One region of the Rahnella sp. PD4 genome, then DNA from elsewhere that is predicted to be linked to it. Evidence: predicted binding sites of a transcription regulator. Region 1 holds the regulator's gene; the other holds the start of a gene.
What was found. The regulator sigma-54, encoded in region 1, starts transcription at its own class of promoters, with help from an activator protein. The targets are predictions, from matches to a motif close to GTTGGCACANNTTTCGCTNT.

Region 1 (15,172 bases):
GAAACGCCATTGGTTCGAATATCATTAATATTCTTCTGATTTTGGGCGGTGCCGCCCTGATTCATCCACTTTCCGTTCGTTCTGATATATTACGCCGCGAACTCCCATTATTGTTACTGGTCACGGCTCTGTGTGGTTTTCTGTTAAGCGACGGAGAACTCAGCCGGCTTGATGGTGTTTTGTTGCTGGCCAGTGCAGGCGTGTTCATGATGCTGGTGATAAAAATCGCCCGTGCTGCCGAAAAAGAAGGCCTGGATACGCTGACCTATGAGCAAATGTCCGAACTTCCACAAGACAGCAGCAATACGGTCGCATTTTTATGGCTGGCGCTGGGCTTTATCATCATGCCCCTGGCATCGGGCATGATCGTTGATAACAGCACCGTCATCGCGCGTTATCTGGGTGTCAGCGAACTGGTGATCGGCCTGACGGTCATCGCCATCGGTACCAGTCTGCCGGAACTGGCGACCTTTATCGCCGGTGCTATCAAAGGCGAAGATGACATTGCGCTGGGTAACATCATTGGCGCAAACATTTTTAATACCTGTCTGGTGCTGGGATTACCCGCGCTGGTGGCACCAGGTTCGTTCAACCCGGACGCATTTCATCGCGATTATTGGGTCATGCTGGCGGTCAGCGTGGTGCTTTCCGGGCTATGCCTGATGCGTAAACACCGTATCGGCCATTTAGCCGGTGCATTATTGCTGTGTGGATTTATCGCCTATATGGCAGTGCTGTTCCTGTTACCAGACAGCATTGCCTTCTGAACTCTGTCAGGAACCGACTATGGCTAACGATACCTTCGCCCCCGGTTTTGATTTTCAGGCCGTCGGACGTGATGTACTGAAAACAGAACGTGAAGGACTTGAGCAGTTAGATCAATACATTAACGGTGATTTTACCCGCGCCTGCGAAAAAATTTTCGCCTGCAATGGCAAAGTCGTTGTCATGGGCATGGGCAAATCCGGTCATATTGGCCGTAAGATGGCCGCCACCTTTGCCAGTACAGGCACGCCGGCCTTCTTTGTGCATCCCGGTGAAGCCAGCCACGGTGACCTGGGCATGGTGTCAAAGCAGGATGTCGTCATTCTGATTTCCAACTCCGGTGAAGCCCATGAAATTCTGGGGCTGATTCCGGTACTCAAACGCCTGGGCATTACGCTTATCTGCATGACGTCTAACCCTGAAAGCACGATGGGAAAAGCGGCGGATGTCCATCTTTGTGTAAAAGTGCCCAAAGAAGCCTGCCCGCTGGGGCTGGCACCGACCAGCAGCACCACAGCGGTGCTGGTGATGGGCGATGCTCTGGCTGTCGCACTGCTGGAAGCTCGCGGGTTCACACCGGAAGATTTCGCCCTGTCACACCCTGGCGGAGCACTGGGTCGCAAGCTGTTGCTTCGCGTCAGCGATATCATGCACACCGGAGATGAGATCCCGCACGTCAGCCGCGAGGCGTCGTTACGGGATGCGTTGCTGGAAATCACCCGTAAAAATCTGGGCATGACGGTTATCTGCAACGATTTGATGAAAATCGAAGGGATTTTTACCGATGGGGATTTGCGACGCATCTTTGATATGGGTGTCAACATCAATACGGCATCAATTGCGGATGTGATGACGACAGGCGGCATTCGCGTACGTCCGTCACTGCTGGCAGTTGATGCGCTGAATTTAATGCAGGACAAACACATCACGTGTGTGATGGTTGCTGATGGTGACCAGTTGCTGGGTGTGTTACATATGCACGATATGCTGCGCGCTGGCGTAGTTTAATTGAGGAATTCCCTAAATGAGTAATAGCGCAGCCCTGGCGGAAACCTGCTACGGTCCGGTCAGTACGCAAGTGCTTGAACGGGCGAAAGCGGTCCGCCTGCTGATTTGCGATGTCGATGGCGTCATGTCTGATGGCCTGATCTATATGGGAAATCAGGGAGAAGAGCTGAAAAGTTTCAACGTTCGCGATGGTTACGGTATCCGCTGCCTGCTGACATCCGGCATCGAAGTCGCGATTATTACAGGCCGCAATGCAAAATTACTGGAAGATCGCGCTAAAACTCTGGGTATTCGCCACTTGTATCAGGGCCAGTCGGATAAGCTTTTGGCCTTCCGCGAACTGTTAGATACACTGTCTCTTCGGGCCGAAGAAGTGGCATACATTGGTGATGACCTGATTGACTGGCCGGTGATGGCCGAAGTGGGTCTTTCTGTGGCGGTTCAGGATGCACATCCTGTTTTGTTACCAAAAGCGCATTATGTTACCCGTATCGCTGGCGGGCGTGGTGCAGTTCGCGAACTGTGTGATTTGATTCTGCTGGCGCAGGGCAAGCTGGAGGACGCCAAAGGGCTGTCGATATGAGTAAAGCAAAACTTTGGGTTATTCTGGCGCTTACCGCCATTGTCCTGGTGCTGATTGGCTGGTCATTGTCTGACAACAGCGATGATGTTCCGCAGGTGGTTAACGATCAGGATCCGACTTATCAGACTTCCCACACCGTTACGATGGTATATGACCCGATGGGCAGCCTGACGTATAAACTGGTGTCAGACGAGGTAAAATATTACACCACGGATCAGGTGTCGTGGTTTACTCATCCGGTCGCGACCATGTATGACAAGAACAAAGTAGCCACCTGGGTATTACGTTCCGATAAAGCGAAACTGACTCAGGATAAGATGCTTTATCTCTATGGGCATGTGCAGGCCGATAGCCTGACGCCTGAGACATCACAGCTGCAAAGAATCAAAACGGACAATGCACAGGTTAACCTGACGACACAGGACGTTGCCTCAGACGATGAAGTGACGCTTTATGGTACAGGTTTTACATCTAACGGCATGAAAATGCGTGGTAATCTGCGTGATAAAACAGCAGAGCTGATCGAAAAGGTATCGACTTCCTATGAAATTCAAAGCAAAAAATAAAATCCGTGATCTTCTGATCGTCAGCTCATTGTTAGCCGTCAGCGTTCCGGCATTTGCCTTAAAAGACGACACAACGAAACCGATCACCATTGACTCGGCAAATCAGGCACTTGACGTCAACACCAATACCGCGACGTTTACCGGCAATGTGGTGGTGAATCAGGGCACGATCCAGGTTAAAGCCGATAAAGTGGTGGTGATACGTCCGCAGGGTGTGTCCGGTAAAGAAGTGGTAGAAGGTTACGGTAACCCGGTGACGTTCTATCAGATGCAGGACAACGGTAAGCCGGTAAAAGGCCATGCCCAGAAAGTCCGCTACGAAGTGGAAAATGACCTCGTCACGCTGACCGGCAATGCTTACCTTGAGCAACTGGACAGCAATGTGAAAGGCGACCGCATTACTTATCTGGTACAGAAACAGCAAATGGAAGCTTTTAGTGATAAGGGTAACCGTGTGACGACCGTTCTGGTCCCTTCGCAGCTGCAACAAAAAACGCCTGCAGCGGGCGGCCAGCCGACCAAAAAGAGTAACTGATATTTTATGGCTAAATTAATCGCAGAGAATCTCGCCAAGGCATACAAAGGCCGTAAGGTCGTTGAAGATGTCAGCCTGATGGTCAACTCGGGTGAAATCGTCGGGTTATTGGGCCCAAATGGTGCGGGTAAAACCACCACCTTTTACATGGTCGTGGGCATTGTCCAGCGCGATGCGGGCCGTATCATCGTTGATGATGAAGACATCAGCCTGCTGCCGCTGCATACCCGCGCCCGTCGCGGTATTGGTTATCTTCCGCAGGAAGCCTCCATATTCCGTCGTCTCAGTGTATTTGATAACCTGATGGCGGTGCTGCAGATCCGTGATGATCTGACCAAAGAACAGCGTAATGACCGCGCGAATGAATTAATGGAAGAGTTCCATATTTCTCATTTGCGCGATAACCTCGGTCAGTCACTGTCCGGTGGTGAACGACGTCGTGTGGAAATTGCCCGTGCGCTGGCAGCAAACCCTAAATTCATCCTGCTGGATGAACCGTTCGCCGGGGTTGACCCGATTTCCGTTATCGACATTAAAAAAATCATTGAGCATTTACGTGACAGCGGCCTCGGCGTACTGATCACTGACCATAACGTGCGCGAAACACTCGACGTTTGTGAACGCGCGTATATTGTCAGTCAGGGGAAATTGATTGCCCACGGCACGCCAGCCGACATTCTTGCTGATGAACAAGTTAAACGTGTTTATCTTGGTGAAGAATTCCGTCTGTGATCTGTGCCGCCGGAACCGTGCCTGTTTCCACCTACACTGAAACAGGCCGTCTCTGACAGAAGTGTTGCCGTTTTCACTCATCAACGGAATTAAGCCAAGATATGAAGCAAGGTTTGCAACTCAGACTCAGCCAACAACTGGCTATGACTCCCCAGTTACAACAGGCCATCCGCTTGTTGCAACTGTCCACGCTTGAGCTCCAGCAGGAGATCCAACTCGCGCTGGAGAGCAACCCTCTGTTGGAACAAACTGACCTTCATGAAGAAATCGACTCGGTAGAAGCCACCGACAGCGAGGGGTTAGACACCCGCGAGGCGCTCGAGCAAAAAGATATGCCGGAAGAATTGCCGCTCGACGCGACCTGGGATGAGATTTACACCGCAGGCACGCCGTCCGGTACCGGTAATGATTACAGCGACGACGAGCTGCCCATTTATCAGGGTGAAACCACCCAGACCCTTCAGGATTACCTGATGTGGCAGGTTGAGCTGACGCCGTTTTCTGATACTGATGCCGCGATTGCCACATCAATTGTCGATGCGGTGGATGACACCGGTTACCTGACCGTCTCCCTTGAAGACATCCTCGAAAGCGTCGGTGATGAAAACATCACGATGGACGAAGTTGAGGCCGTGCTTAAACGCGTTCAGCGTTTTGATCCGGTGGGGGTGGCAGCACGTGACCTGCGCGATTGTCTGCTGATCCAGCTGTCTCAATATGCCACTGACACGCCTTTCATCACTGAAGCCCGTCTTATCATCAGCGAACATCTCGATTTGCTGGCGAACCATGATTTCCGCGCACTTATGCGATCAACCCGGTTAAAAGAAGATACACTCAAAGGAGCGATGCTTCTGATCCAGTCTCTGGATCCGCGTCCGGGTCAGTCGATCAATACCGGCGAATCCGAATACGTGATCCCGGATGTGCTGGTGCGTAAAGTGTCAGGGGTCTGGACGGTAGAACTCAATTCCGACAGCATTCCGCGTCTGAAGATTAACCAGCAGTACGCCGCGATGGGTAACTCCACACGCAGCGACAGCGACGGGCAATTTATCCGCAGCAATCTGCAGGAAGCCAAGTGGTTAATTAAAAGCCTGGAAAGCCGTAACGACACGCTGTTGAAAGTGACGCGCTGCATCGTTGAGCAGCAGCAGGCGTTCTTTGAACTGGGTGAAGAATTTATGAAACCTATGGTGCTGGCCGATATTGCCAGTGCCGTGGAAATGCACGAATCGACGATTTCACGCGTGACGACACAAAAGTTCCTGCACAGTCCGCGTGGTATTTTCGAACTGAAGTATTTCTTCTCCAGCCATGTCAGTACAGACAGCGGCGGCGAGGCATCGTCAACCGCGATCCGGGCGCTGGTGAAGAAATTAATCGCAGCGGAGAATCCTGTAAAACCGCTCAGTGACAGCAAGTTAGCAACCCTGCTTTCCGATCAGGGAATTATGGTTGCGCGCCGGACTGTCGCCAAATACCGAGAGTCTTTGTCCATCCCGCCCTCAAACCAACGTAAACAGTTAGTTTGACCTCAACAGAGAAGGAAGACATTATGCAGCTCAACATTACCGGACATCACATTGAGATCACGGATCCCCTGAGAGAGTTCATCACGTCGAAACTGGCTAAGCTCGAGCAGTATTTCGACAGGATTAATCAGGTGTATGTGGTGTTGAGCGTGGAAAAGGTGCAGAAAGTAGCGGAAGCCACTTTGCATGTGAACGGAGGCGAATTACATGCCACCTCGGAACATCAGGATATGTACGCAGCGATTGACGGGCTGGTTGATAAACTGGCCCGACAGCTGAATAAACATAAAGACAAACTGAAACAGCACTGACATTCATGTAGCCAACCCTGTGCTACAAACCTTCGGGCATCGGCTTGTGACCTTCGGGAAACGAGCCGATATAGCTTTAAGGGTGAAACAGCGCAAAAGTGAAAGATGACATGATTAACGATACTGCAATGCAATTAACGTCGGTGCTTAATGCCGAATGCACCAAAAGCGGCGTTCATTGCGCCAGCAAAAAACGCGCACTGGAAATCATCAGCGAGCTGGCCGCCAAACAATTAAATTTGTCGCCACAGGTGATTTTCGACGCTATTTTGACCCGCGAACGTATGGGGAGCACCGGGATCGGTGCCGGGATCGCCATCCCGCACGGTAAGCTGGAAGAAGACACTTTACGTGCCGTTGGCGTGTTCATTCAGCTTGAACAGCCGATTGCTTTTGACGCCATCGATAATCAGCCGGTAGATTTGCTTTTTGCCTTGCTGGTACCGGCAGATCAATGTAAAACCCATTTACATACATTATCTTTAGTCGCGAAGAAATTAGCTGATAAAACAGTATGTCGCCGTCTGCGTGGTGCGCAAAGCGACGAAGAACTGTTCCAGATAATGACTGAAAACGAATAAATTGCTGATTCCCGGTACGGTGCCGGGAAAATGAATTCTGAACACTGAATGCCAGGGGAGTGTCACCATGGTGCTGATGATTGTCAGCGGCCGTTCCGGTTCCGGGAAGTCGGTTGCCCTACGGGCATTAGAAGACATGGGTTTTTACTGTGTGGACAATTTACCGGTGGTGTTATTGCCGCAGCTTGCCCAGACACTCGTTGAACGTAATACGTCAGCGGCCGTGAGCATTGACGTCCGTAACATGCCGGAAACACCCGAAGTTTATGAGCATGCGATGTCACAACTGCCGGAGAGTTTTTCGCCGCAGCTGTTATTCCTTGATGCCGACCGTAATACTTTGATCCGCCGTTACAGCGACACCCGTCGTCTGCACCCGCTTTCCAGCAAAAATTTGTCCCTCGAAAGTGCCATTGATGAAGAAGCCGATCTGCTCGAACCGCTGCGTTCGTCGGCGGATCTGATCATCGATACCTCCGAAATGTCCGTTCATGAACTGGCAGAAATGCTGCGTACCCGTCTGCTGGGTAAACGCGAGCGCGAACTGACCATGGTATTCGAATCCTTCGGCTTCAAACACGGCATACCGATTGATGCGGATTACGTCTTCGACGTCCGTTTTCTGCCAAACCCGCACTGGGATCCGAAACTGCGTCCGATGACCGGCCTTGATAAGCCGGTGGCAGCGTTCCTCGACCGTCATACTGAAGTGCATAACTTTATCTACCAGACCCGCAGCTACCTCGAACAGTGGCTGCCAATGCTGGAAACCAACAACCGCAGCTATCTGACCGTCGCCATTGGCTGTACCGGCGGTAAACACCGTTCGGTGTACATCGCAGAGCAACTGGCCGACTATTTCCGTTCCCGCGGGAAGAATGTGCAGTCCCGCCATCGCACGCTGGAAAAACGCAAATCATGACGGTGAAACAAACGGTAGAAATCAAAAACCGGTTAGGCATGCACGCCCGACCGGCAATGAAATTGTTTGAACTGGTGCAGAGCTTTGAATCAGAAGTTATGCTGCGCAACGGCACGGGCATAGAAGCGGAAGCCAGCAGTGTTATCGCGCTGCTGATGCTCGACTCCCCGAAAGGCCAGAAAATCGAAATCGAAGCCACGGGGCCCGACGAAGAACAGGCGCTCACCGCTGTCGTAAATCTGATCAACTCCGGTTTTGACGAGGACTAATCCCCGTCATATTTCAAGTTGCAGGTGCGTTGGCTGCGCTCAGTTACCCGAATCACTTACCCGTGTAAGCTCATCGGGACTCCTTCGTTTGCCACCTTCCTCAACTCGAACTATTTTGGGGATAAGTAAGATTTTAAATGCGTGAAAGGCAATCTATTGCAATTGCCTTGAAGCTTTCAAAATTCTCACTGCTCAGCAAACGGCTCATTGAGCGTTCCCGCACAAACGTCACGAATAAATCGTAAATCGCCATCGCCTCTTCATAATCTGCTTTGCTGATCGCCAGCAGGAAAATTACGTGTGCGGTCTCCCCTTCACCCCATGCAATGCCCTGGGGAGAGAGCAACGTGATTACCACGGTTTTCTTTGCCAGCAACCCCAGCGAGTGCGGCAGCGCAATGCCTTCACCCAGCATGGTCGAGACAATCTCTTCACGCTCTACCACCGACGGATAAAACGCCTGATCGACATAACCTTCCGCTTCCAGCTGCGAGCACACATGGCGGAATAACTCCGCCTGCGTCATCGGTTCATTGATGATCATAAAATGTTTTTCGTCGAAGAATTTTTCCAGCATATAAGGCCGCGTGCGGTCTACCAGAACCAGTTTACCGAGCTGCTCCATTTGGTATTCGGTCGGGAATGGCGACAGCACCACCACCGGCTTATTTTTCTCACTGATGCGGGCATTGGAAATAATAAAATCTTCGTCGATGTGTTCCAGTTGCTCATAATCACGCAACGTCACAACCTGCTTCATCACCAGTTGCGGATACTTGCGATTAATCTGCGCCTGAATCATGCGGATTGTCGAATTGCCGGTATCACATACCAGCATCACCTGCGGGTGTCGCTGGTAGCCGATATTGTAATGCCGCTCCAGCCCGACGCCGATGTGCAGCACCAGAAAACCAATCTCGTTTTCGCTGAGTGTATACGGCGTGTATTTCCCCCAGCTTGAAACCGCCGCCAGCGTGACGTCATAGGCCATCGGATAATGCTGTTTGATGTTGTTTAGCAGCGGATTGGGAATATTAATCTGATACTTCACCCGCGTAATCATGGTCTTAATGTGCGTCAGCAGATCAGCACGCAGCTGCTTATCGCCTTGCAAATCATAGTTATAGTGCGAGTTGATATACGAAAGGATGTAATCGACCAGCGATTCATCATCATCTGCATTGATGTCTGTCGGCAGAATTTGCTGTACGCGACGCGCGGCGATATTCACCCGCAGATACGCCTCTTCAGAGGCAGGAATTTCCTTGCCGACCAGCGCTTTCAGCTCTGCCGCCAGCCTTACAGAAACCTGTTTCACCGCCGGGTCGCCATCTTCGGCATCAAAATCAGTCAGCGGATAGCCCCTGGCGATACGCTTAATGGCCACCGCACAATAAAGGATCAGATAGTGCTCGCCCTCATCAGTTAGCTGAATAGAAGACTGACTCAGAAGCTGATGCATAAAGCGCGTCAGTGGCACCAGCGCTTCCGGTTCCAGGCTTTCCGATTTGAGCAGCGGATTGGTTTGTTCTTCAGCATCGAGCTGAAACAGCAGGTCAGTCAGGCAGGCACGGATTGCCAGCTCAGCGCCAAACAGCTTCATGCCATAGCGCGGCTTGGTTTCGATATTCAGGTGATAGCGGGCCAGATGCTCCCTTACCTCAGCCATATCATTTTGCAGAGTTCCGCGGCTGACAAACCATTCATCGGCCAGATCTTCCAGCTTTAATGAAAAGGCAGAAGTCAAAAAGCGGATCAACAACGTCTTCACCCGCCCGGCGGCGGTGCGGGGTGTCGGATTCGGTTTAGGTTGTGTCGATTGCTGCAACGACGAGAACAGGCCATGGTCATCAATCCGCAGCTGATATCCGCTGCCACGACTGTGTATAAAAGTCGCGCCATAGTCTGCGATGATTTCATTAAGCGCAGTGATATCCGCACGAACCGTTCGCGTCGACACCGACAGACGTTTTGCCAGTTCGTCCTGAGGCAGCGTTTCGGTTTGCAGCGCATCAAACAGTTGCGCCAGACGTTGATTGGGAAATCTCACCATAGTTCTTCCAGTTCGTTTCAACGGGCCCCCGTTCACAGCAAATGCGTGTCGCGAACGGGGGTGTCACTGTTGCCGCGCCATTTAAGGCACCATCACCCTCGGTGAGGGGCTGCCCACCGTCACATAACTATCGGAAAAGACAGCGTGCCGCTTTCGGCTGATACCTTGAATCTGGTGATGTTATCGCTTCGTTGATTCATTGCGTAAATATATTTGTCCTCCGGCAGCAAGTGTCAGAACCTTAACCCACCAGTTTTCTGACGCTGGCCAGCAGGGTTTTCACATCCTCAGGACGCGTATTACCCGATGCACTGTCGATGATCGAGCTGTAAATATGCGGGATGATTTTGGTGACACCTGCCGCCAGCGCGATTTCCATAATCGGCTCGAAGTTTTCCAGGTCGATACCGCCGGTCGGCTCCAGCCAGAAATCCTGTTCCGCACAGGCACGGGCCACAGCCGCGAATTCCTCGCGGGTTTTCAGGCCGCCCATCGGGAAATATTTCACCGAGCTGCCGCCCATATCTTTCAGCAGCGCAATGGCGGTTTCCACCGGCACGATGGCATCCGCAGAAGCTGAACTCAGTGGTCCGGTATTGATCTTCACAAAGCCGGGTTTACCGGTTGGCGAAATCAGACCGTTCACCACGCTGTCGTTCTGCCCCAGCAAGGCACGGCTGGTGCCGACACCGGTAAAGACCTGGTTGACGTGTTGCGGCTGAACCTGTGCAGAAATCTGGCTGACCATCAGCGACTGACGCGGATCGCCTGCGCCTAACCCGACGGACAAAGCGTTTTCAATCAGCGCCGCATATTCCTTCATATCCGCTACCGCGCTGGCCACATCCGCGTAATTTTTTGACAGCACGCCGACCAGCACGTGGCCTTCTGCGGCTTCATAGATATCACGCGCATTGTTTTTTGAGCCGGCCAGAACGTTCAGACACACACGGTCACGGTAGAAGTTCGGAGTCAGCTTCATGCGTTGTCTCCCTTGAAAAGTTGTTTAAAACGTTGTGCGACGATGGCAAGCTGAGGCGGCGTTACGCTGCGTACGTCGACTTCAATCTTGCCTTCATTGGCCCGGTAACCACGAAAATAAATCGCGATATCGCCGCTCTTCATGGCGTCCACAATGGCTTTGGTTTTCCAGCCGAGTACGGCTTCATCGAAAGTAATTTCCGTGCGGGCGATATCACGTCCGGCGCTGTCCCAGACCACGCGGCCAGTCACACCCTTAATTTCGTTCAGGCTGGCAATGAATGGCGTCATCTTGTCGACCATTTCCTGTCCGGTGGTTTTCGGCAGGGTGAGATAGCTTTCGATCGCCTGCGTCAGGCCGAGAATGCCTTCTTTGCCGACTTTCATCGCACGGCCAATGCCGCCGGATTGCAGTTTTACCCATTCGACATACTGTTTTTTACCGAGCACCAGGCCACTGGTCGGCCCTTCGATGGCTTTAGCACCGCTGTAAATCACCAGATCCGCACCCGTTTCGTAATAACACGTCAGATCTTCTTCAGCGGCAGCATCGACGATCAGCGGCACGTTATGTGCACGCGCCACTTCGGCGGCTTCGGCGACTGATAAAATACTTTTCTGCACCGAGTGGTGTGATTTGATGTACATGATTGCGGCCGTGCGCGGCGTAATGCAGGCGGCAAGTTGCGCGGCAGAACATTCGTTGGCATAACCGGCTTCCACTACCTTGCCGCCGCCCATCGTCACCATCGTTGCGACCGGCGCACCGAAATTCACGTTGTGGCCTTTTGGCAGCACGATGTCGTGCGGAATGTCCAGCGGCGCGGCATGCAGGTTTTCCAGCAGCCAGGCATCATCTTTCACAATCACCGCCGCGACAGATTGCGCGATCCCGGCCGAGGCGCAGGAGACAACCACCGCGCTTTCGACGTGAAGCAATTTCGCGATGTAAGCGCCGGTTTTGTTCACCAGGTCTTTCATTTCAAAGTAATGATTCAGACCGGTATTCACTACCGCTGCCACTTCCTCGCGCGGAGTAGAAACACCCAGTGCCGTCATGCGACCTGATGCGTTAATAACCTGTTTTAAATCATATTTTTCATATAAAGATTGTTCAGAAGACATGAGCAGATTTCCCTTCTTCGGTTAACAGGATGACACCCGCGACCACGGCGGCCAGGGGCACCAGCACACTTTCGCCCTTCGCGGACTTTCCTTCGGAATCAATAAATACCTGCGGTGCCTGACGTAACTCGAACAGTGTCAGATCGGCATCTGCGCCTGCGTCCAGACGGCCTTTGGCAGGCAGACAGAGTGCACCGGCGGCGTGAGTGGTCACGCAATCAATGACCTGTGGCAATGTCATGCCGACGCTGAAGAACTTCGACATTACGGTCGCCAGACTATGAACCGGCCCGTTCAGGCGGTTGCGGCAATAAATATCGGAGCTGATGGTGTGCGGCAAAATGCCCTGCTTAATAGCCAGTTCTGCCACTTCAAAGCTGAAACTCGCAGTGCCATGACCGACATCCAGCAACACGCCACGGCTGAGCGCACGCTTAACGGAGTCGCGCAGTACGCCTTCCGGCGAGAGAATGCGGTTCGGCTTGCCGTTATAACAGTGAGTAATGATGTCACCTGAGGTCAGCAAATCAGCGATTTCATCGAGGTTCGGCGGGTTATTGCCGATATGCACCATCAGCGGCAGAGGAGCATTTTCCTGCTGTATTTCTTTGGCGCGCACCAGCGGTTTCAGGCCGTTCTGCCCGACCACGCTGCTGCTCATGCGTGCTTTGATACCAATGATAAAACCGGGATTTCGCGCGATGGCATCACGCACGCCGATCTTGTCAATCTGCGTCATATCCGCCAGTTCGTTTTGCGTCACAATGCCGGTGCGGGCGATATTCAGGAAAGCATAAACATTGGTTTTCGCCTTACGGGTGATCTGATAGAAATCGTCGATATCATTTGCACCGGTGCTGCCGGCATCCGCCACGGTGGTGACACCGCAGGCGACCCCGATCAGATCAGCTTCATCATGATAAATCGGCGATTTCGGGTAACAGTGAACATGGGAATCGATCCAGCCAGCGCTGGCGTAAACCTTACCCTGCAGATCGAGAGTCTGGCGGGCAGTGGCACCGGGGGCCAGTGTGCCAATGGCGGCAAATTTGCCGTCGTGAATTGCAATATCAGTCAGGCTACCGTCTGCGCGTAATGCCTGCCGGATGATTAAGTCATACATACGACATTCTCCATAACCTCGGGCATCAGGAGTGCTCCTGACGCCCGTTTACCGCTGATCCGCTGCTGTTGCTACAGTGAAACAGGGAAGATAGCGCCCAGCACCATTGCACCGAGAATGGCACCACCGGTAATCGGCTTCTGCCACAAATAGAAACCCAGCGCACCCATCAGCGAGCCCAGACCGATAGGAATCGATGCCGCCATGGCTGACAGGATAATCAGCGGCCCGAGGAAGCGGCCCGAGGCGTTACCCGCGCCCATCATGACGTCAGCACCGTAGGTTGAATTGCTCTGATTGATGGTAAATTTACGCGCCAGAATGATGATGTATCCCACGGCTAACCCGAGGATCAGGCCGGTCACCAGTGAGGCCGCGAAGTTCGCCACCGGAAAGATGATCCCGGCGCCGAGCAACAGTGCCGGAACGCCCAGGCCGATACCGGTCTGGATCGCGCCGCCGATATCGAGAATACCGACCAGCGAGCCTTCGATGATGCGGGCAAACAGGAAACTGGCACCGAAAGCCGCCACTGCGCCGTACACGCCGGTGTCCATGCCGGAACGTAGCATCGACACAAAGGCCACTTCGTTAAACGCGCCGATGCCGTACAGGTAATACATATGTGTCCCGGCGAAAACGCCGGAAGACAGCAGTCCGACAAAGATCGGGAACGACCACTCGGCGTACCAGAAACCACGTTTGGCTTGTTCTTCCATTGTCATGCTCCCTTACTTACCGCTGAGTGAATTGTGAATGCCGTTCAGCCATGTCGGGACGTCCAGCATGAATGACTGCAACAGCTTGACGTCGAACCCGCGGAAGAAGCCGCTGAGGACAAACAGCGCGATAATCGCCGCCATCATCACTTTGGTGACGTGGTTCCAGCCGCTTTCTTCAACACCTTTACCAATCAGAATACCCAGCACCAGACCCGGCACGGCGTTACCCATGATCATCTGCGCCATACCGCCAAAAATGGTGGCCCAGAAACCGGAACGACGCCCTGCATCGATTGCCGCCAGCCAGAAAATTACCGGCATCACGGTGTTTACCAACAGGTTAGCCGCAGGTACCAGCACTTTAATTGCCGTAACCTGTAACGCTGCAGGTACCGCAGAGGCGGTAGTGTTGAGGAAGGCGACCACAATCATGCCGATGATGCCGCCCGCAATTGCCATCTTGCGCGGGTCGTGCAGGGTTTCAGCCACATTGCGGTTTTTGAACATCAGGGCGGCGGTTGCCCAGTGAGGAATAATGCGGTGGTCAACGTCCTGAGTGAAAGAACCTGCCGCCACGGAAGAAGCCCAGGCGTTGAAGAAGAAGCCGAGACCAAAGGAGAAATGTGAAGCCGGATCGCCTTCACAAGAGTTTAATTCCCCAAGCGTACGAAAAGCCCCCATTCCCTGCACGGTGGGTGCATGAAACATACGTGCGGCACCCGCACCTACGCCCACACCGACCAGTCCGCCGATAATAAGCGACTTAAATAAAATAATTAAAAACATCAGTATATCCTTGTCATTTATAGCTAACGTTTTTATTTCGTGACAAAAACTACCTGTTCCGTATTAATAACAGTCAGGTTGACGGTAATGTCTAACGCCACGTAATAACTCTTTCTTTCCCTGGCCAGAAAAAAGAACAGAAACTTTTCCCTTTTGACTGATTCTTCTGCCTTTATTATCTTGACGTCCTGCGGTTCAATGCGTAGCAAGACATTATTGGCAGATGACTTGAGAACCGTTCTCTGAACCTGACTCAGTGCGGAAGAAAAGGCGGCAGCCTTATTTTCGCCTTTTCCTTCAACCCGGACCGTCGTGGTTAATTGTTGCTTCATTACGCCTGACCATACTTCTTGTTATAAGCTTCAACCAGACGCTGCCCCAGTTCTTCTTTATCCATAAAGCCGAACCCTAATACCAGACAGCCTTCGTTAATTGCCGTAACTCCTTCATCCACGGAGCGCATCCCATATTTAGCTTTATATCCGTATTTGTTTTGTGCGGTAATCGCACCCGCACCGCCACTGCCGCAGAAAGAAATACCTAAGCTGGCACCCTCTGCTTTCATCACATCGCCG
Region 2 (15,172 bases), on a different contig from region 1:
TCCATACAGGCCGGGCCTTCAGCGCGGGCATGACACAGGTCGCATTTGTGCGCCTCGGCTTTATCCGAGGTGGTGATCATCGCCGCGCCGTTCTGGCGGAAAACCGGTTTGGTGACCACTTCCATGGCGCCGTACGGACAGGCGACAACGCAGGTCTTACAACCGATGCAGCGTTCCTGCATCACCTGCACATGATCCCCGGTGCGAAGAATGGCGCCGTTCGGGCAGACGTTGGCACAAGGCGCATCTTCACACTGGCGACACATCACCGGTGTACTGAGATTGACGCCTTTGATGACGTGCAGACGCGGGGCGAAGGTGGCGGCGTTAAGCAGCGAGATATCTTGTGATTCACTGTGAGCCATCACGCAGGCAATTTCACAGGTACGACAGCCGATGCATTTTTTAGGGTCGGCGATAATAAACCGGTTCATCTCTCTCTCCAAATCCCCGTCGTCCTTGACACCGCAGGTGCGTTGGCTGCGTTCACTCGCCCGAATCACTGACTCATGTCAGCTCATCGGGACTCCTTCGCTTGCTGCCTTCCTGCAATGCCAATGCCTTAGGGGATTTCAGTATGCTTTTAATTGAGGGGGTTAAAAGTTTTCATCTACTTCTATACATAAAGCGTGCCAGTTTCTTGGTTGTGATATTTATCATTAAATTCAATACGTTATTTGTTTTGTGTGTGACGGTGACGAAACCAGTCGCTGACGTCATGTCTGTTTCGTCACCGCATCGACAGTTATGTCGACAGACGCTGTCAGGCGGTTTCCTGCCGGAAAGGGGCTATCCCGAGCCCTTGCTCCAGCGCAGGCAATCGCTGATACAGATGGCTAACAGCCTGTTCAACAGCGGCGCTCATGGGGAAGTAAAAAGCCACCACATCCGGCTGAATGCCGACAAACGTGATGTGCGGGATGTCTGTACGCAACTGCTGAATGAGGAATGTCAGCGGCAGATTATGGGTGGTCATCATGAACATGTCGGCGATGTCATCTTCATCGATGATGCGCATTTCACCGGGCGCCAGCCCCATGTCAGTGGCATCGACAATCACCAGATGTGCAGGCCGCAGTTCGCGTAAATAACCGATGTCGTTTTCCGGTACCGCGCCGCCGTCAACCACTGTCCAGCCGGCCAGCGGTTTTTCAACGCAGAGTTCGGCCAGCCGCGGACCGGCACCGTCATCACCCATCATGCTGTTGCCCACGCACAACAGTGCGTAGCGGGAGGTTAAATCAGGCATCGTATCTCCTGACCATCAGGTACATGGCGGGGTCGTGTTCAATTTGGGTGAGCAGGGCGATGAGCCGGTCGCTCCAGCCCTGTTGTTCAGCACTCATTTTCGGGCGGGCATCACGCAGCGCCAGCGCCAGCAAGTGGGTGTGGCTGCTGTCGATATTGATCTCCCCGAAACGCCGCACACCGGCCAGTTTGCGGTGCGCTTCGCTGTTTTCAGGCAGACAGTCAACCCAGTGCAGATACCCCTCAAGCGGGCATTCCAGGCGGGATGTCAGACAGTCGATCACCCCGAGGTGATGTCCGATCGCCAGGCTGTAATACACCACTTCCTGCACTTTTTGCGAACTGCGTTTCTGTGCGCTTTTCTCATCGACAAACTTGCTGCTCAGTGAATAGAAAATCACTTTGTTTTTGTCCGGCTGATGACCGGTATAAGGTTGATGGCGCGCGTAGCGCTGGTCGTTAACGGAGGTCATCACAGATGTACCTCACCACGCAGAACCTGCTGATAAATGTGTTGCAGATTGCCGACAATTTCGTTGAGACGCAGATCACCTTGTTCCTCAAGATATGCAGACACCCGCTGTTCCACCGGTTGTAAGCCGGGCGCGGCAACGATATCCATAAACTTGTCAGCAATCTGGCGGCCATAACGGTAACCGGCCATCCGGCGTGCTTCCCTGTCCAGTAATACGCGCAGTGGCTGCGGTATATCCGGGTGCAGCAGCGCTGCCGGTCCGGTGGCCGCTTCGTCGTGTTGCTGGCCTTTAATCTTCTGATCCAGCAAACCCAGCGCCAGCGCAAAACCATAAATGGTGGCAGCCGGTGTCGGCGGGCACCCGGGAATATACACATCCACCGGCACGATTTTGTCGGTACCTCCCCATACGCAGTACAGATCATGGAAGATGCCACCGCTGTTGCCGCAGGCTCCGTAGGAAATGCAGATTTTCGGATCCGGTGCACTGTCCCAGGCGCGCAGTGCCGGAATGCGCATGGCGCGGGTGACGGCACCGGTGAACAGCAAAATGTCGGCGTGGCGCGGCGACGGTACAACCTTGATGCCGAAACGTTCGGCATCGAACAGCGGGGAAATGGCGGCGAAAATCTCAATTTCACAGCCGTTACACCCGCCGCAGTCCACGCGGTAAACATAAGCTGAGCGGCGGATGCTGTTAAGCAGTGTGGATTTCAGTTTAGTAATGCTTTCGTCCAGCGTGACGGGGACCGGCAAGCCGTTTTCGTCACGCGGAGCAAACAGGTTATGACTCATGAACGGGCCTCCGTGGTCATGTGCCGGCCGATATCAATCCGGTCGGTCGAAGAAAGGCTGTGTAGTTTTTTGCATTCGGGACAGGTTTCGTACTGTTCGCGGCGTTCAGAAATTTGCCGGTCGCTCAGTGCGGCACTTTCCTGCAACAGGCTGAGTGCAAAGTCGATTTCCTTTTGTACCGCGTAAGGTTTGCCGCAGGCCCGGCAATGACAGATCGGGAAATCCGCCGTCTCAAACAAATCTTCTTTCCGCCAGACTGCCAGTTCGAATTCCTGCGACAGTCTGATGGCGGCCGTCGGGCAGACTTCTTCACAGCGGGCGCAGAAAATACAGCGTCCCAGAAACAGCGACCAGCGGATCGTTTCGCCGTCTTCTGCCGTGGTCATGGTCAGCGCGTTAGACGGACAAGCGTTGGCACATGCGCCGCAGGCAATACACTGCTGTGCGGTGTATTGCGGTTTGCCGCGAAAATTGGGTGCCAGATCCAGCGGCTTAAACGGATAAGCCACGGTTGCGGTGCCGGTTTTAAGCACTTTTTTAATCAGTTTCAGCATGATAAGCAGTTCCTCAAAGCGGCGAATTTTTGCGTTCGATGCCGTAACGTTCGATCTCTTTGTAAGGCACGACAATGGACGTTTTCTTACGCACATCAACAACCGTCATGCGGTCGGTGCAGGAATAACAAGGATCGAGACTGCCGATAATCAGCGGCGCATCAGACACCGTATTGCCGCGCAGCATGTAGCGCAGTGTCGGCCAGTTGGCGTAAGTCGCCGCACGGCAACGCCAGCGGAACAGCTTTTGGTTGTCGCCGGTCATGCTCCAGTGAATGTCATCACCGCGTGGTGCTTCGGCAAAACCAAGAGCAAAGCGGTGTGGAATATAATTGAAACCTTCGACTGCCAGCGGGCCGCCGGGCAGGCTTTGCAGGCCGAACTCGATCATATTCAGGGCGTTAAACACTTCATGGATACGCACTTTCAGGCGGGAATAAACGTCGTTACCGGTTTCGCTGCACAGCTCAAATGGCAGTTTGGCGTAACCGGCATAAGGGTGATCCTGACGCATATCGCGGCGGTGACCACTGCCACGGACCATCGGCCCGACGTTACTGAAATCGCGAGCGACTTCAGGATCCAGAATACCGACGCCCACGCTGCGCTGCCGGGTATTCGGCGTGCTGAGCAGAATATCAACCAGCTCGTTAAGATCACGGCGCATGCTGCCCGCCAGGGCAATCGTGGCTGTCATATCATCTTTGAGAATGTCGCGGCGGATACCGCCGATCAGGTTCATACCATAGGTTTTACGCGCGCCGGTCAGGATTTCTGCCATCTTCATCGACTGTTCACGGACGCGGAAAAATTGCATGAAACCGGAATCGAAACCGACAAAGTGGCAGGCCAGTCCGAGATTGAGCAGATGGCTGTGCAGACGTTCCACTTCCAGCAGAATGGAACGGATCATCTGGGCACGTTCCGGCACCACAATGCCCATCGCATTTTCGACCGAAGAGGTGTACGCCACGCTGTGCGTGAAGCCGCAGATGCCGCAAACGCGGTCTGACAGGAAGGTGACTTCGTTGTAGCCCATGCGGGTTTCAGCCAGTTTTTCCATGCCACGGTGCACGTAAAACAGACGGTAATCGGCATCGATAATGTCTTCGCCGTCGACGAACAGACGAAAGTGTCCGGGTTCGTCAGACGTGACGTGCAGCGGACCAATCGGCACGATTTTGCTGCCTTCTTTGGCTTCGGAAATAAACGGATAGGTTTCTTCATCCGTGGTCGGTGCCGGGCGCTGACGGTAATCCATCGCGTCTTTACGCAGCGGATATAAATCGTCCGGCCAGTCATCCGGCAGCACCAGACGTCGTTCATCCGGCAGCCCGACCGGACGCAACCCGTACATATCACGGACTTCGCGTTCGCCCCAAACGGCAGCCGGTACGCGCGGTGTCACGGAAGGAAATTCGAGGGACGCGGGATCCACTTCGGCGCGCACGGTGATCCAGCACTTCACGCCCCGTTCCATCGACAGCACATAATACAGCGCGTAATTGCCGCACAGCGTCCGTTCGTCGTTACCGAATAGCACGGACAGCCAGCCACCCTGCTGGTAATACAGCCATTCGACGACTTCCGGCAGCCAGTTCAGCCGGATGGTGACGGTTGCCTGTGTATCGGTCTGCCATTCACTGCCTAAAATTGCCGACGGAAACTGTTTCGCCAGCGCGGCCAGATATTCTTTGCCGACCGGGTTTTGATTTAATGCGGTATTAAACTCACTCATTACAAGGCCTCTTCCCGCCGCAGCGGGACAAGAAAAATGTCAGGTCAGCCTGCGACCAGCCAGGAAACCAGCGCCAGAAACGCCAGCCCGAATCCCGCCCAGGTGGTGCGGGAAGTTTTAAGAAAGCGCAGACGGGCGACGCTGTTCTCGATTAGCGCGACCACAAAGACCGCGATCAGCAGTTTCAGCAGGCACCACACCACGGCCGTCAGCAGGGCCAGCGGCGTGAACTGTTCCGTCAACCCGAACGGGAGGAACAGACCGATGAACAACTGCAACACCACCAGTTGTTTCAGGCTGATGCCGATTTTCAGCACGCCGAGCGCCGCGCCGGAATATTCTGTCAGCGGGCCTTCCTGTAATTCCTGCTCGGCTTCCGCCATGTCGAACGGCAGTTTGCCCATTTCGATATAAGTGGCGAATGCACAGGCCAGACCGGCCAGAACGAGAGTCAGGGAAGAGGACAGCGGCCAGTGCAGTACGCGGGCAGCAATGGCACCCAGCGAGGTTGAACCGGCCACCAGTGCCGCAATCCACAAACCAAGCAGCAGGATCGGTTCGACCAGCACACCGAGTACCGCTTCACGGCTGGCGCCTATACCGGTGAAGGTGCTGCCGGTATCGAGACCGGCAATCGCAAACACAAAACGCACCACGGCAAACAGATAAATAACGGTGATCACATCGCCCGCAGCTCCCACTGGCGAGGCCAGCGTGACCACCGGCAGGGCCGTAGCGATCACCAATAATCCGCCGGTCAGCAGATACGGCATGCTGCGAAATGCTGAACCCGCGGCAGCGGGCGCGACACTCTGGCGGGTCAGCAGTTTGGCGATATCACGGTATTCCTGTAATACGCCCGGCCCCTGACGGTTGTGCATCCGCGCGCGCATCACGCGGCTGAAACCGGCAAACAACGGCGCAAGCGCCAGCAAGGCAATGGCCTGCAGCAGCCCCAGCGGCCACAACGAACCTGCGAGTAAGAATGAAAAGTTCAAAGTCAGTTCCTCAGGCAAAAGCCACGACCAGCAACACGGCCAGTTCGATGAGCGCCAGACGACGGCAGAAAGCCCCCAGCCAGCCACGGTGCAGCGCAGCCACCAGCGGCACGGGTGTCATGTGCTGACGCAGACGATAAAGCGGGGCAAACATCACGCGCAGCGGCTGAGCAAAACCGGTCGCCGTCACCACCATGGCAGCGCAATGACCGTAGCCACAGGCCCAGGCATCGCCGCGTGAACGGTTTGGGAGACGGGAGCCGCGCAATGCCGCCGCGATAATCCATGGCAGCAGCGGCATGCCCAGCAGCAGCAGCGCGATCATCGGTGCAGACACGGCGGACGTGTCAGAAAACACCACGCCATGCGCAGCTGCCGGTAAAACAGACGCATTCAGCACCGAGGCGGCCACGGCAGAAAAATGCGGAATAATCCATGGCGAGGCGACACCGGAAAGTACACACAACAGCGCCAGCAATACGCTGCTCAGCGTCATCATCCTCGGGGCCGGCGTGGCTTCTGCCGCCGCCTGACTGCGGGGTGAGCCTAAGAATGTGACGCCAAAGACTTTGGCAATACACATCAGGGCCAGTGCACCGGTCAGCGCCAGACCGGTTGCCAGTAACGGCCCGAGCAGACGTGCGAGAAACACATGACTGGCGCTCAGCTGGAATAAAGACTGGTAGAGCAGCCATTCGCTGGCAAAGCCATTCAGCGGCGGCAGCGCAGCCATCGACATCAGGGCAATCAGCATCGCCACGGCGGTCCACGGCATCAGACGGGCGATCCCGCCGAGTTTTTCCATGTCCTTAATGCCGGTCTGCATTTCGATTTCACCGGCACCGAGGAACAGCGCAGTTTTAAACAGCCCGTGATTGAACAGGTGGAATAATCCGGCCAGCAGGGCGAGTGAGGCCAGCAGCGGCAGATTCAGTGCCACGCCCACCATGGCACCACCGACGCCGAGCAGAATAATCCCGACGTTTTCCAGAGTGTGATAGGCCAGCAGACGGCGGATATCATGTTCCATCAGTGCGTACAGACCGCCGATAAATGCGGTCAGGATCGCCAGAAGCAATACCATCAGGCCCCACCAGAGTGGCGGTGCACCCAGCAGATCCAGACCGACTTTTACGATGCCGATAATGCCGATTTTCATTAATGCAGAAGAGAACAGAGCGGCGGCGTGGGCGGGGGCGCTGGAATGCGACTGCGGCACCCAGGCGTGCAGCGGGATAATTCCGGCATACAGTCCGAAGCCGGCCAGCGCCAGCAGGAATGCCAGAGATTTAGTGCCCGGCGTAAACGTTGTGTGGCGAAGCACCTCAAAATCCAGACTGCCACCGGCGCGATGCAGCAGTGCAAACGCCAGAATCAGACACAACGTGCCGAGGCGGCCGGATAAAAACTGATTCAGACCGGCACGTCGGCTTTTCACATCGTCGGCCTGGACGATCAGGAAATAAGCACACAGGGCGGCCATTTCCATCATCATGATCAGTTCAGCCGCATTGGCGGAAATCGCGGCGGCGGTCAGCGCTGCCAGCAGCAGATTACATAACGAACCGGTGCGGGCGCGCTGGCGCGGACGGGCATTCGCCAGCCAGGCGCAGGCATACAGGCTGCTGCACAAGGCTGTTACGGACATCGCCAGTAATAACAGCGCATTCAGCGGGCTGAAGCTGGCGCGGTAAGGCAGAACCGGCAGCGTGAGTGTCACTGATGTGCCATTGCTCAACATAAGAATCGCAGCAAGAATGACGGCTACCGATGCGATCATGCCGCCGGTGCCTGAAATCAGACTGCTGATTTTTGCAGCCCCGGCCAGCAATCCGCAGGCGATACCGCTGAGAACCCAGACCAGCATTGCCAGCGTCATCAGCGACGCCGGATCCAAAGCTAATAATGCCGTCATTGTTTGGCCTCCGTGTCAGGCGCACTAAAGGAAGTCAGCCCGGCCGGAAATACATTCATTGCATTCAGGCGTTTTTGCTGACTGGCGTTTTCAGACAGACTGGCCGTGACCAGGGTGATGGCCTGCGTAGGGCAGGTCCTGATACACGCCGGCCCCTCAGGGCTGAAGCTGCATAAATCGCATTTGACCGCCACCGCGCGCACTCCCGGTACGCAATCCAGAAACGGGCTGACGGCCCGTGGATCTCGCGGGGCGGGCAGGGCTTTGGGGGTATTGCAGTCGCGGGGAATATCCAGCGGTGCGCTGCCGGAAAAGGTAATGGCGCCGAACGGGCAGGCAAGCCCGCATAGCTTGCAGCTCACACACAGACTTTCATTGAGATGAATGGCGTCATTTTCACGGGTGATAGCATTGACCGGACACACCTGTGCGCAGGGGGCATCTTCACACTGGTGACACATCACCGGCGCGGAATCCAGACGGTTACGCATCACCTGTAAACGGGGAGCAGATTGCAAACCGTGACGCTGGTGCTCCTGCGAACAGCTGGCCATACAGGTATTGCAGCCAATACAAAGTTTCGCATCGGCTATCACATATTGATTCATGGCATTTTTAAAGCTCATGAAGTCTCCTTGGTATTTCGTCAAAGGTGACGAAATCGGCACTTAAATTGACATTTCGACATTTATGTCGGAATTGATCCCAGTAAAAGTTCGGCAATAAAAAATATTTCTGTTGTGCCGAAGGGGTAATGTATTTCCGAATGTAAATCAGGCGTGGCTGAGTAATTTATCGAGTTGGGAATGAATCGGCTGATTACTTTTCAGTGAGTCAAAAATACATTGATAAATAGCCGAAATTTTATTGAGATAATGTTCAAGCACGGCGTTTTTATCTTTAATGTCCACGGTGCCATCAACCCGGCCTTCTTCGCTCAGCGTGGCGTGTGCAAACACTCTGAAGACAGGGTCTTCACCGTTGTGTGCCATGTTCAGGCTGTAAACGATATCCTGACTGTAGAAGTCGTCGCTGAGATGAATGCTGACTGAAAAATGGTTAAACAGCGTGAAGCGGATATCCTGATCTTCGCCGCAGCTGAATTCATGGTTTATCTTTTTATTTGAATGAGTTATTGCCTGTATCAGGCTGTTTTGATACGTGCGCCATTGTAACTTCAGGTGGCTGTTTTTACTGGCTATGTAATCCGCTTTGCTGGTCAGTTCACTGAGAGTGCTCATTGTTATTACCCGTTATTGAGGTGTGCGTAAGTGCCTTTCCGGTGCGTCTTTATGCATAAAATGACGACGAAAATACGGCGCATATAACACTACTGGCATAAAACGTGCCAGCTTCGGATTTTATTGCTTATTTCCTTTATTATCATGTGGTTGTGGAGTTCCCGTGCTGAATGCCGGGCCGCATGGAAAACATGATGACATGTCGAAGGCACTGTATTTCGACATATATGACGGACGATGTCAGAGTTATTCCGCTATTTGATTTTCAGTCCTGTTTACACCTGTCGAAAAATTCTGGCACCAATATTGCTACTCATGTTTCCATGCGCTCTTTATTAATCTCCTGCCGGAGGGGAAATAATGCACGAGATTACGTTGTGCCAGAATGCCGTAGAAATAATGCAGCAATTTGGACGACAAAATAATGCCCGGCGAATTACGGCGGTATGGATGGAAATTGGCGCATTTTCCTGCGTTGAACCGGAAGCGGTGGAATTTTGCTTTGAACTGGCGTGTCGCGAAACCCTCGCCGAAGGTTGTGAATTACATCTCGTGACACCGGCAGCAGAAAGCTGGTGCTACAGCTGCCAGCAGGACATCTCCTTACTCAGCCCTGGTGTGCTGCTGTGTCCGCAATGTGGCGGGCGTGATGTACGGGTGGTGGCCGATGACGGCATGAAAATTAAACGAATCGAAATCGAATAACGGGTGCCCGATATGCCCGGGGGAGAAAGCTATGTGCAGTACCTGTGGTTGCGCCAGCGGCGAACTTCGTATTGAAGGTGTCAGCCCTGAACACGTTCATCAACATTCCCATGATCACATTCATCCACATGATCATTCCCACGATCACCACCACGGCCTGCCGTTTGCGCCGCGACGGCTGGTGGACATCGAAATGGATGTGCTAGCCAAAAATAATCATATTGCCGCCCACAACCGCGAGCATTTTGCGGCAACGGGCATTCTGGCCCTGAATCTGGTGTCCAGCCCCGGCTCCGGTAAAACGACACTGCTGACCTGCACCCTGACCCGGCTGGCACCCTATTTTGACTGTGCGGTAATAGAAGGCGACCAGCAAACCACGAATGATGCTGATCGTATCCGTGCCACCGGCGTACCGGCGATTCAGGTCAATACCGGTAAAGGCTGCCATCTGGATGCACAAATGGTTCACGATGCGCTGCATCAGCTGTCGCCTAACAATAACAGTCTGCTTTTTATTGAGAATGTCGGCAATCTGGTGTGTCCGGCCAGCTTTGATCTGGGGGAATTGCACAAAGTGGCAGTGCTGTCCGTCACGGAAGGCGAGGACAAACCGCTGAAGTATCCGCATATGTTTGCGGCGTCGCGTCTGATGATCCTCAACAAAATCGATCTGCTGCCGTATGTCAGTTTTGACGTCGACGCCTGCATTGCCAATGCGCGGCAGGTTAATCCGCAGATTGAAGTGATCCGGCTTTCTGCCACCACCGGCGAAGGCATGGATCTGTGGCTGACCTGGCTGGAGCAGCAACGATGTGCATAGGCATTCCTGGGCAAATCGTTGCACTGCACGACCAGCAGCCCGATCACGCCTGGGCAGAAGTCTGTGGTCTGCGCCGCGAAGTGAATATTGCACTGGTGTGCGACGGCCAGCCACAAATGCTGATCGGCGGCTGGGTATTGATCCACGTCGGCTTTGCATTAAGCAAACTTGATGAACAGGAAGCACAGGAAACGCTGGCTGCGTTGCACGCGATGGAAGAAGTGGAAGCCGATGTCGCCCTGTTTCTCGGCGCGGGAGAGGCAAAATAATGCGTTTTGTTGATGAATTCCGTGATCCGAAACTGGCGAAAACGCTGATTGAAAGGCTGCATCAGCGCGCGGCATTGCTGCCTTATACCGCTGAAAAACCGATGCAGATTATGGAAGTGTGCGGTGGTCATACGCATGCCATTTTCAAATTCGGGCTGGATAAACTGCTGCCACCGCAACTGGAATTTATTCACGGGCCGGGGTGTCCGGTGTGTGTGTTACCGATGGGGCGGATTGACGCCTGCTGCGAAATTGCCGCGCACCCCGGGGTGATTTTCTGTACCTTCGGCGATGCGTTGCGTGTGCCCGGCCAGCATGGCTCGCTTTTGCAGGCGCGCGAACGCGGTGCTGATGTACGCGTAGTGTATTCCCCGCTGGATACGCTGAAACTGGCGCGTGAAAATCCGGCGCGTCAGGTGGTGTTTTTCGCCCTTGGTTTTGAAACCACGCTACCGGTTACCGCCGTTACGCTGCAACAGGCGCGACGCGAACGCCTGTCCAATTTCAGTGTGTTCTGTCAGCACATCAGTCTGATGCCAACCTTACGCAGCCTGCTTTCGCAGGATGATGTGCGGATTGACGCTTTTCTGGCACCCGGTCACGTCAGCATGGTGACAGGCACCGCACCTTATCATTTCATCAGTGAAGAATTTGGCAAGCCGCTGGTGATAAGCGGCTTTGAACCACTCGACATGCTGCAAAGCGTGCTGATGCTGGTGGAACAAGTTTGCGAGGCATCGTGTAAAACCGAAAATCAGTACCGCCGCGTGGTGCCGGAAGAGGGTAACCTGCTGGCACAGGAAGCGATGCGGGAGGTGTTTACGCTTTCCGGCAGCAGCGAGTGGCGCGGCCTGGGCGTGATTGAAGCCTCAGGAATTACCCTGACGCCTGCCTATGCCCCGATGGATGCGGAGCGGCGCTTTAATCCGCAGGCACAGCCGGTGGCAGACGATCCCCGCTCCCGTTGCGGTGAAGTCCTGACCGGGCGCTGTAAGCCACATGAATGTCCGCTGTTTGGCAGCGGTTGTACGCCACAGAATGCATTTGGTGCGCTGATGGTGTCTTCCGAAGGTGCATGTGCGGCATGGTATCAGTACCGTTATCAGGAAACGGCGAGTGCGAATAAACCGCCGCAAAAACAGATAAAACAGAAGGTAAGCCAGGATGAGTGATCGCAAAGACGTCGTCACTATGGCGCATGGCAGCGGCGGCCGTGCCATGCAGCAGATGATCGAACATATGTTCCTCAGTGCGTTTGATAATCCCTGGCTTAACGAACAGGAAGACGGCGCCCGGTTGTCGCTTGCCAGCCTGAATGCCCTGGGGGACCGGCTGGCATTTACCACAGACAGTTACGTTATCGACCCCGTCTTTTTCCCCGGCGGCAATATCGGCAAGCTGGCGGTGTGCGGCACGGCGAACGATCTGGCGGTATGCGGTGCGATACCTGCCTATCTTTCCTGCGGCTTTATTCTGGAAGAAGGATTAGCGCTGGATGACTTACAGAAAATAGTAAGTTTGATGGCGCAGACGGCACGGGAGGCGGACATTGCCATTGTGACCGGTGACACCAAAGTCGTGCAGCGTGGGGCAGCCGATAAAATCTTCATTAACACGGCCGGAATAGGCGTGATCCCAACCGCCGTGAACTGGGGCGCCGCTATGATAAAAGCGGGGGATAAAGTCATCGTCAGCGGGACGCTTGGCGATCACGGTGCGGCGATCCTGAATTTGCGGGAAAATCTGGGGATGGATCTGGGCGTGGAAAGTGACTGTGCAGTGCTGGCCCCGATGATTGCACCGCTGCGACCGCTGGCCGGTGTCCATGCCTTACGCGATGCCACACGCGGCGGAGTGAATGCAATTCTGCATGAATTCAGCGCCGCCAGTGGGTTGGGGATCGCCATCGACGAAACTGCGTTGCCGGTTAAACCCGCAGTGCGTGGTATCTGCGAATTACTGGGACTGGAACCGCTGAACTTTGCCAACGAAGGCAAACTGGTGGTGGTGGTATCCGCCGGGGCCGAAGAAAAAGTGCTGAAGCTGTTACGCCACCATCCGCTCGGAGCCGGTGCTGCGACGATCGGTGAGGTGACGGTCAATCCACAGGTGTGTCTGCGCGGCGCACTGGGGGTTTCCCGCCAGCTAATGTTGCCCCACGCGGAGCCCTTACCTCGCATTTGTTGATCTCGTCAGGGGGCTGACTGCGCCGAAAGGGGTAGAATTTTCGCTGTTCTCCGAGGTTAAAAAAGCTTGTTTCCAAAATCACGTTATCCAGAGCCAACGCTATGCAGAGTGCAACAATGAGCACCACAAAACACAAAGGATTACTGGAACTGACGCGCACCTTGTTGCTGCAGCAGACCATGACATCGCTGCTGGAAACCCTGACTCAGGTGATTCAGACTGCCGGTATTGCGGAAGCCGTAACACTGGTGTTGTTCGACAATAACAGTGAACGCGTCAGCTTTTATGGTATCGATCCTCATCATCAACCGGTCAGTTATGAGGATGAAACGCTGCTGGCGACAGGCCCGGTGCATGCGCTGTTGAAGAATCCCAAAACGCAGGTCTGGCGCAGCGAAGCGCTGCATCTTCGCTATCCTCAGCTGGCTGCGCTGAATCTGTATCCGGCGTTTACCGATTATTGTCTGGTCCCTTTACTGGCTTCTTCCGGGTTGCTGGGCGGCTGCGAATTTACCCGTCAGCATGCGACCCCGTTCAGTGAGGAAGACAAAAATGGTCTCTATGACCTTTGCACGCTGGCTGCCATTGCGGTCGAACAAATCCAGTTGCGCGAAAACGCGTTGCTCCAGCAATCGCTGCTACGCCATGAACGTGATGATTTCCGTATTCTGGTCGATATCACCAATGCCGTCCTGTCCAAGCTGGATCTCGACGAACTGACCGGTGAAATCGCCAAGACTATTCACCACTTCTTCCACATTAACGCCATCAGCATTGTGCTGTGTGATGCCGATAAAGACAGCGAACAAGCCAGTGTTTACGCGACCCATTACGTGCAGACGCACGTTGCGGAGCGTGAACAGTCGCGCATGTCGCTCGACGGATCACTGGAACAGCAGGTGATGAAAAATGGCGAAATGTTGCTGACTAATGTGCGGGCTGCGGAAGAGCCGGATGATGAAAGCACATTGTTCCAGCTGTTATGGCGGGATCAGACCAAAACCCTGTGCATTCTGCCGTTACGTTTTGGTCATAAAACGCTGGGCGTTCTGAAACTGGCACAGTGCCAGCCGGATAACTTCAATTCCGCTAACCTGCGGGTGTTACAGCAGATCGCCGAACGCATTGCGATTGCCGTGGATAACGCGCTGGCCTATCAGGAAATTAAAAGCCTGAAGGAGAAACTGCAACACGAAAATCTGTATCTCACCGAGCAGATCAACAGCAATAATCCGGATTTCAGCGACATTGTCGGGCGCAGCTCCAGCATGTCAGCAGTACTGAAACAGGTGGAAATCGTAGCGAAAAGTGACTGTTCGGTGCTGATCCTCGGCGAAACCGGCACCGGTAAGGAGCTGATCGCCCGTGCGATCCATAATCTGGGGGATCGTCGTGATCAGCGGATGGTGAAAATGAACTGCGCAGCCATGCCTGCCGGCTTAATGGAAAGCGATTTATTCGGCCATGAAAAAGGCTCGTTTACCGGTGCCACCGCGCAACGTATGGGCCGTTTTGAGCTGGCTGACAAAGGCACGTTATTCCTCGATGAAGTCGGTGAAATCCCCGTTGAACTGCAACCCAAGCTGCTGCGCATTTTGCAGGAGCAGGAGTTTGAACGTGTCGGCGGCAATAAACTGATATCGGTGGATGTGCGGATGATTGCAGCAACGAACCGCGATTTACGTCAGATGGTGGCGGATAAAGAGTTTCGCAGTGATTTGTATTACCGGCTGAATGTCTTCCCGATTGTGATCCCGCCGCTGCGTGAACGCCCTGAAGACATTCCGCAACTGGTGAAATTCCTGACCTATAAAATCGCCAAACGCATGAAACGCACCATCGACAGTATTCCGGCCGAGACCTTACGGTTACTGAGCCGGATGCCGTGGCCGGGCAACGTGCGCGAGCTGGAAAATGTTATCGAACGCGCCGTATTGCTGACCCGTGGAACGGTGCTGGATTTACAACTTCCTGAACTGAATTACCCGTTGCCGGTGTCGCAGCCGGTGCCGGTGGCCTCCGCGCCTGATATTGCGTCCGCTCCGCACCTGAGTGAGGAAGACGAGCGCGAACGCATCCTTCAGGTACTTAAAGAAACCAACGGCGTGGTCGCCGGTCCGCGTGGCGCGGCGCAACGTCTGGGGTTAAAACGCACGACACTGTTGTCGAGAATGAAGAAATTAGGCATCGCCGCGCATTAACCGGTCAGACTGCTTTTACCGCA

Region 2: a site for sigma-54 is predicted at 9,057-9,076, ahead of hycA (formate hydrogenlyase regulator HycA). Genes of this name have one in related genera too.

The regions. Positions count from the first base shown of each region.
Region 1 is NZ_JBLZQF010000007.1:102,747-117,918, forward strand. Features, by position in the region: gene ACOZIO_RS17615 (calcium/sodium antiporter) at 1-767, shown strand, start outside; gene kdsD (arabinose-5-phosphate isomerase KdsD) at 787-1,773, shown strand; gene kdsC (3-deoxy-manno-octulosonate-8-phosphatase KdsC) at 1,790-2,356, shown strand; gene lptC (LPS export ABC transporter periplasmic protein LptC) at 2,353-2,922, shown strand; gene lptA (lipopolysaccharide ABC transporter substrate-binding protein LptA) at 2,900-3,457, shown strand; gene lptB (LPS export ABC transporter ATP-binding protein) at 3,464-4,189, shown strand; gene rpoN (RNA polymerase factor sigma-54) at 4,291-5,724, shown strand; gene hpf (ribosome hibernation promoting factor) at 5,748-6,035, shown strand; gene ptsN (PTS IIA-like nitrogen regulatory protein PtsN) at 6,134-6,616, shown strand; gene rapZ (RNase adapter RapZ) at 6,684-7,538, shown strand; gene npr (PTS phosphocarrier protein NPr) at 7,535-7,807, shown strand; gene ACOZIO_RS17670 (BglG family transcription antiterminator) at 7,941-9,860, opposite strand; partial or broken gene ACOZIO_RS17675 (beta-propeller fold lactonase family protein) at 9,942-10,084, opposite strand; gene dagF (2-dehydro-3-deoxy-phosphogluconate aldolase) at 10,102-10,842, opposite strand; gene ACOZIO_RS17685 (DgaE family pyridoxal phosphate-dependent ammonia lyase) at 10,839-11,966, opposite strand; gene ACOZIO_RS17690 (amidohydrolase/deacetylase family metallohydrolase) at 11,956-13,089, opposite strand; gene ACOZIO_RS17695 (DUF4310 family protein) at 13,161-13,808, opposite strand; gene ACOZIO_RS17700 (DUF4311 domain-containing protein) at 13,821-14,597, opposite strand; gene ACOZIO_RS17705 (DUF4312 family protein) at 14,630-14,929, opposite strand; gene ACOZIO_RS17710 (SFCGS family glycine-rich protein) at 14,929-15,172, opposite strand, start outside.
Region 2 is NZ_JBLZQF010000002.1:656,447-671,618, reverse strand. Features, by position in the region: gene hydN (electron transport protein HydN) at 1-434, opposite strand, end outside; gene hycI (hydrogenase maturation peptidase HycI) at 764-1,249, opposite strand; gene ACOZIO_RS07660 (formate hydrogenlyase maturation HycH family protein) at 1,242-1,721, opposite strand; gene ACOZIO_RS07655 (NADH-quinone oxidoreductase subunit B family protein) at 1,721-2,518, opposite strand; gene ACOZIO_RS07650 (formate hydrogenlyase complex iron-sulfur subunit) at 2,515-3,072, opposite strand; gene ACOZIO_RS07645 (NADH-quinone oxidoreductase subunit C) at 3,086-4,810, opposite strand; gene ACOZIO_RS07640 (respiratory chain complex I subunit 1 family protein) at 4,855-5,808, opposite strand; gene ACOZIO_RS07635 (proton-conducting transporter membrane subunit) at 5,819-7,723, opposite strand; gene ACOZIO_RS07630 (4Fe-4S dicluster domain-containing protein) at 7,720-8,349, opposite strand; gene hycA (formate hydrogenlyase regulator HycA) at 8,497-8,964, opposite strand; gene hypA (hydrogenase maturation nickel metallochaperone HypA) at 9,325-9,669, shown strand; gene hypB (hydrogenase nickel incorporation protein HypB) at 9,701-10,492, shown strand; gene hypC (HypC/HybG/HupF family hydrogenase formation chaperone) at 10,483-10,761, shown strand; gene hypD (hydrogenase formation protein HypD) at 10,761-11,933, shown strand; gene hypE (hydrogenase expression/formation protein HypE) at 11,926-12,948, shown strand; gene flhA (formate hydrogenlyase transcriptional activator FlhA) at 13,065-15,149, shown strand; gene ACOZIO_RS07590 (DUF4865 family protein) at 15,154-15,172, opposite strand, start outside.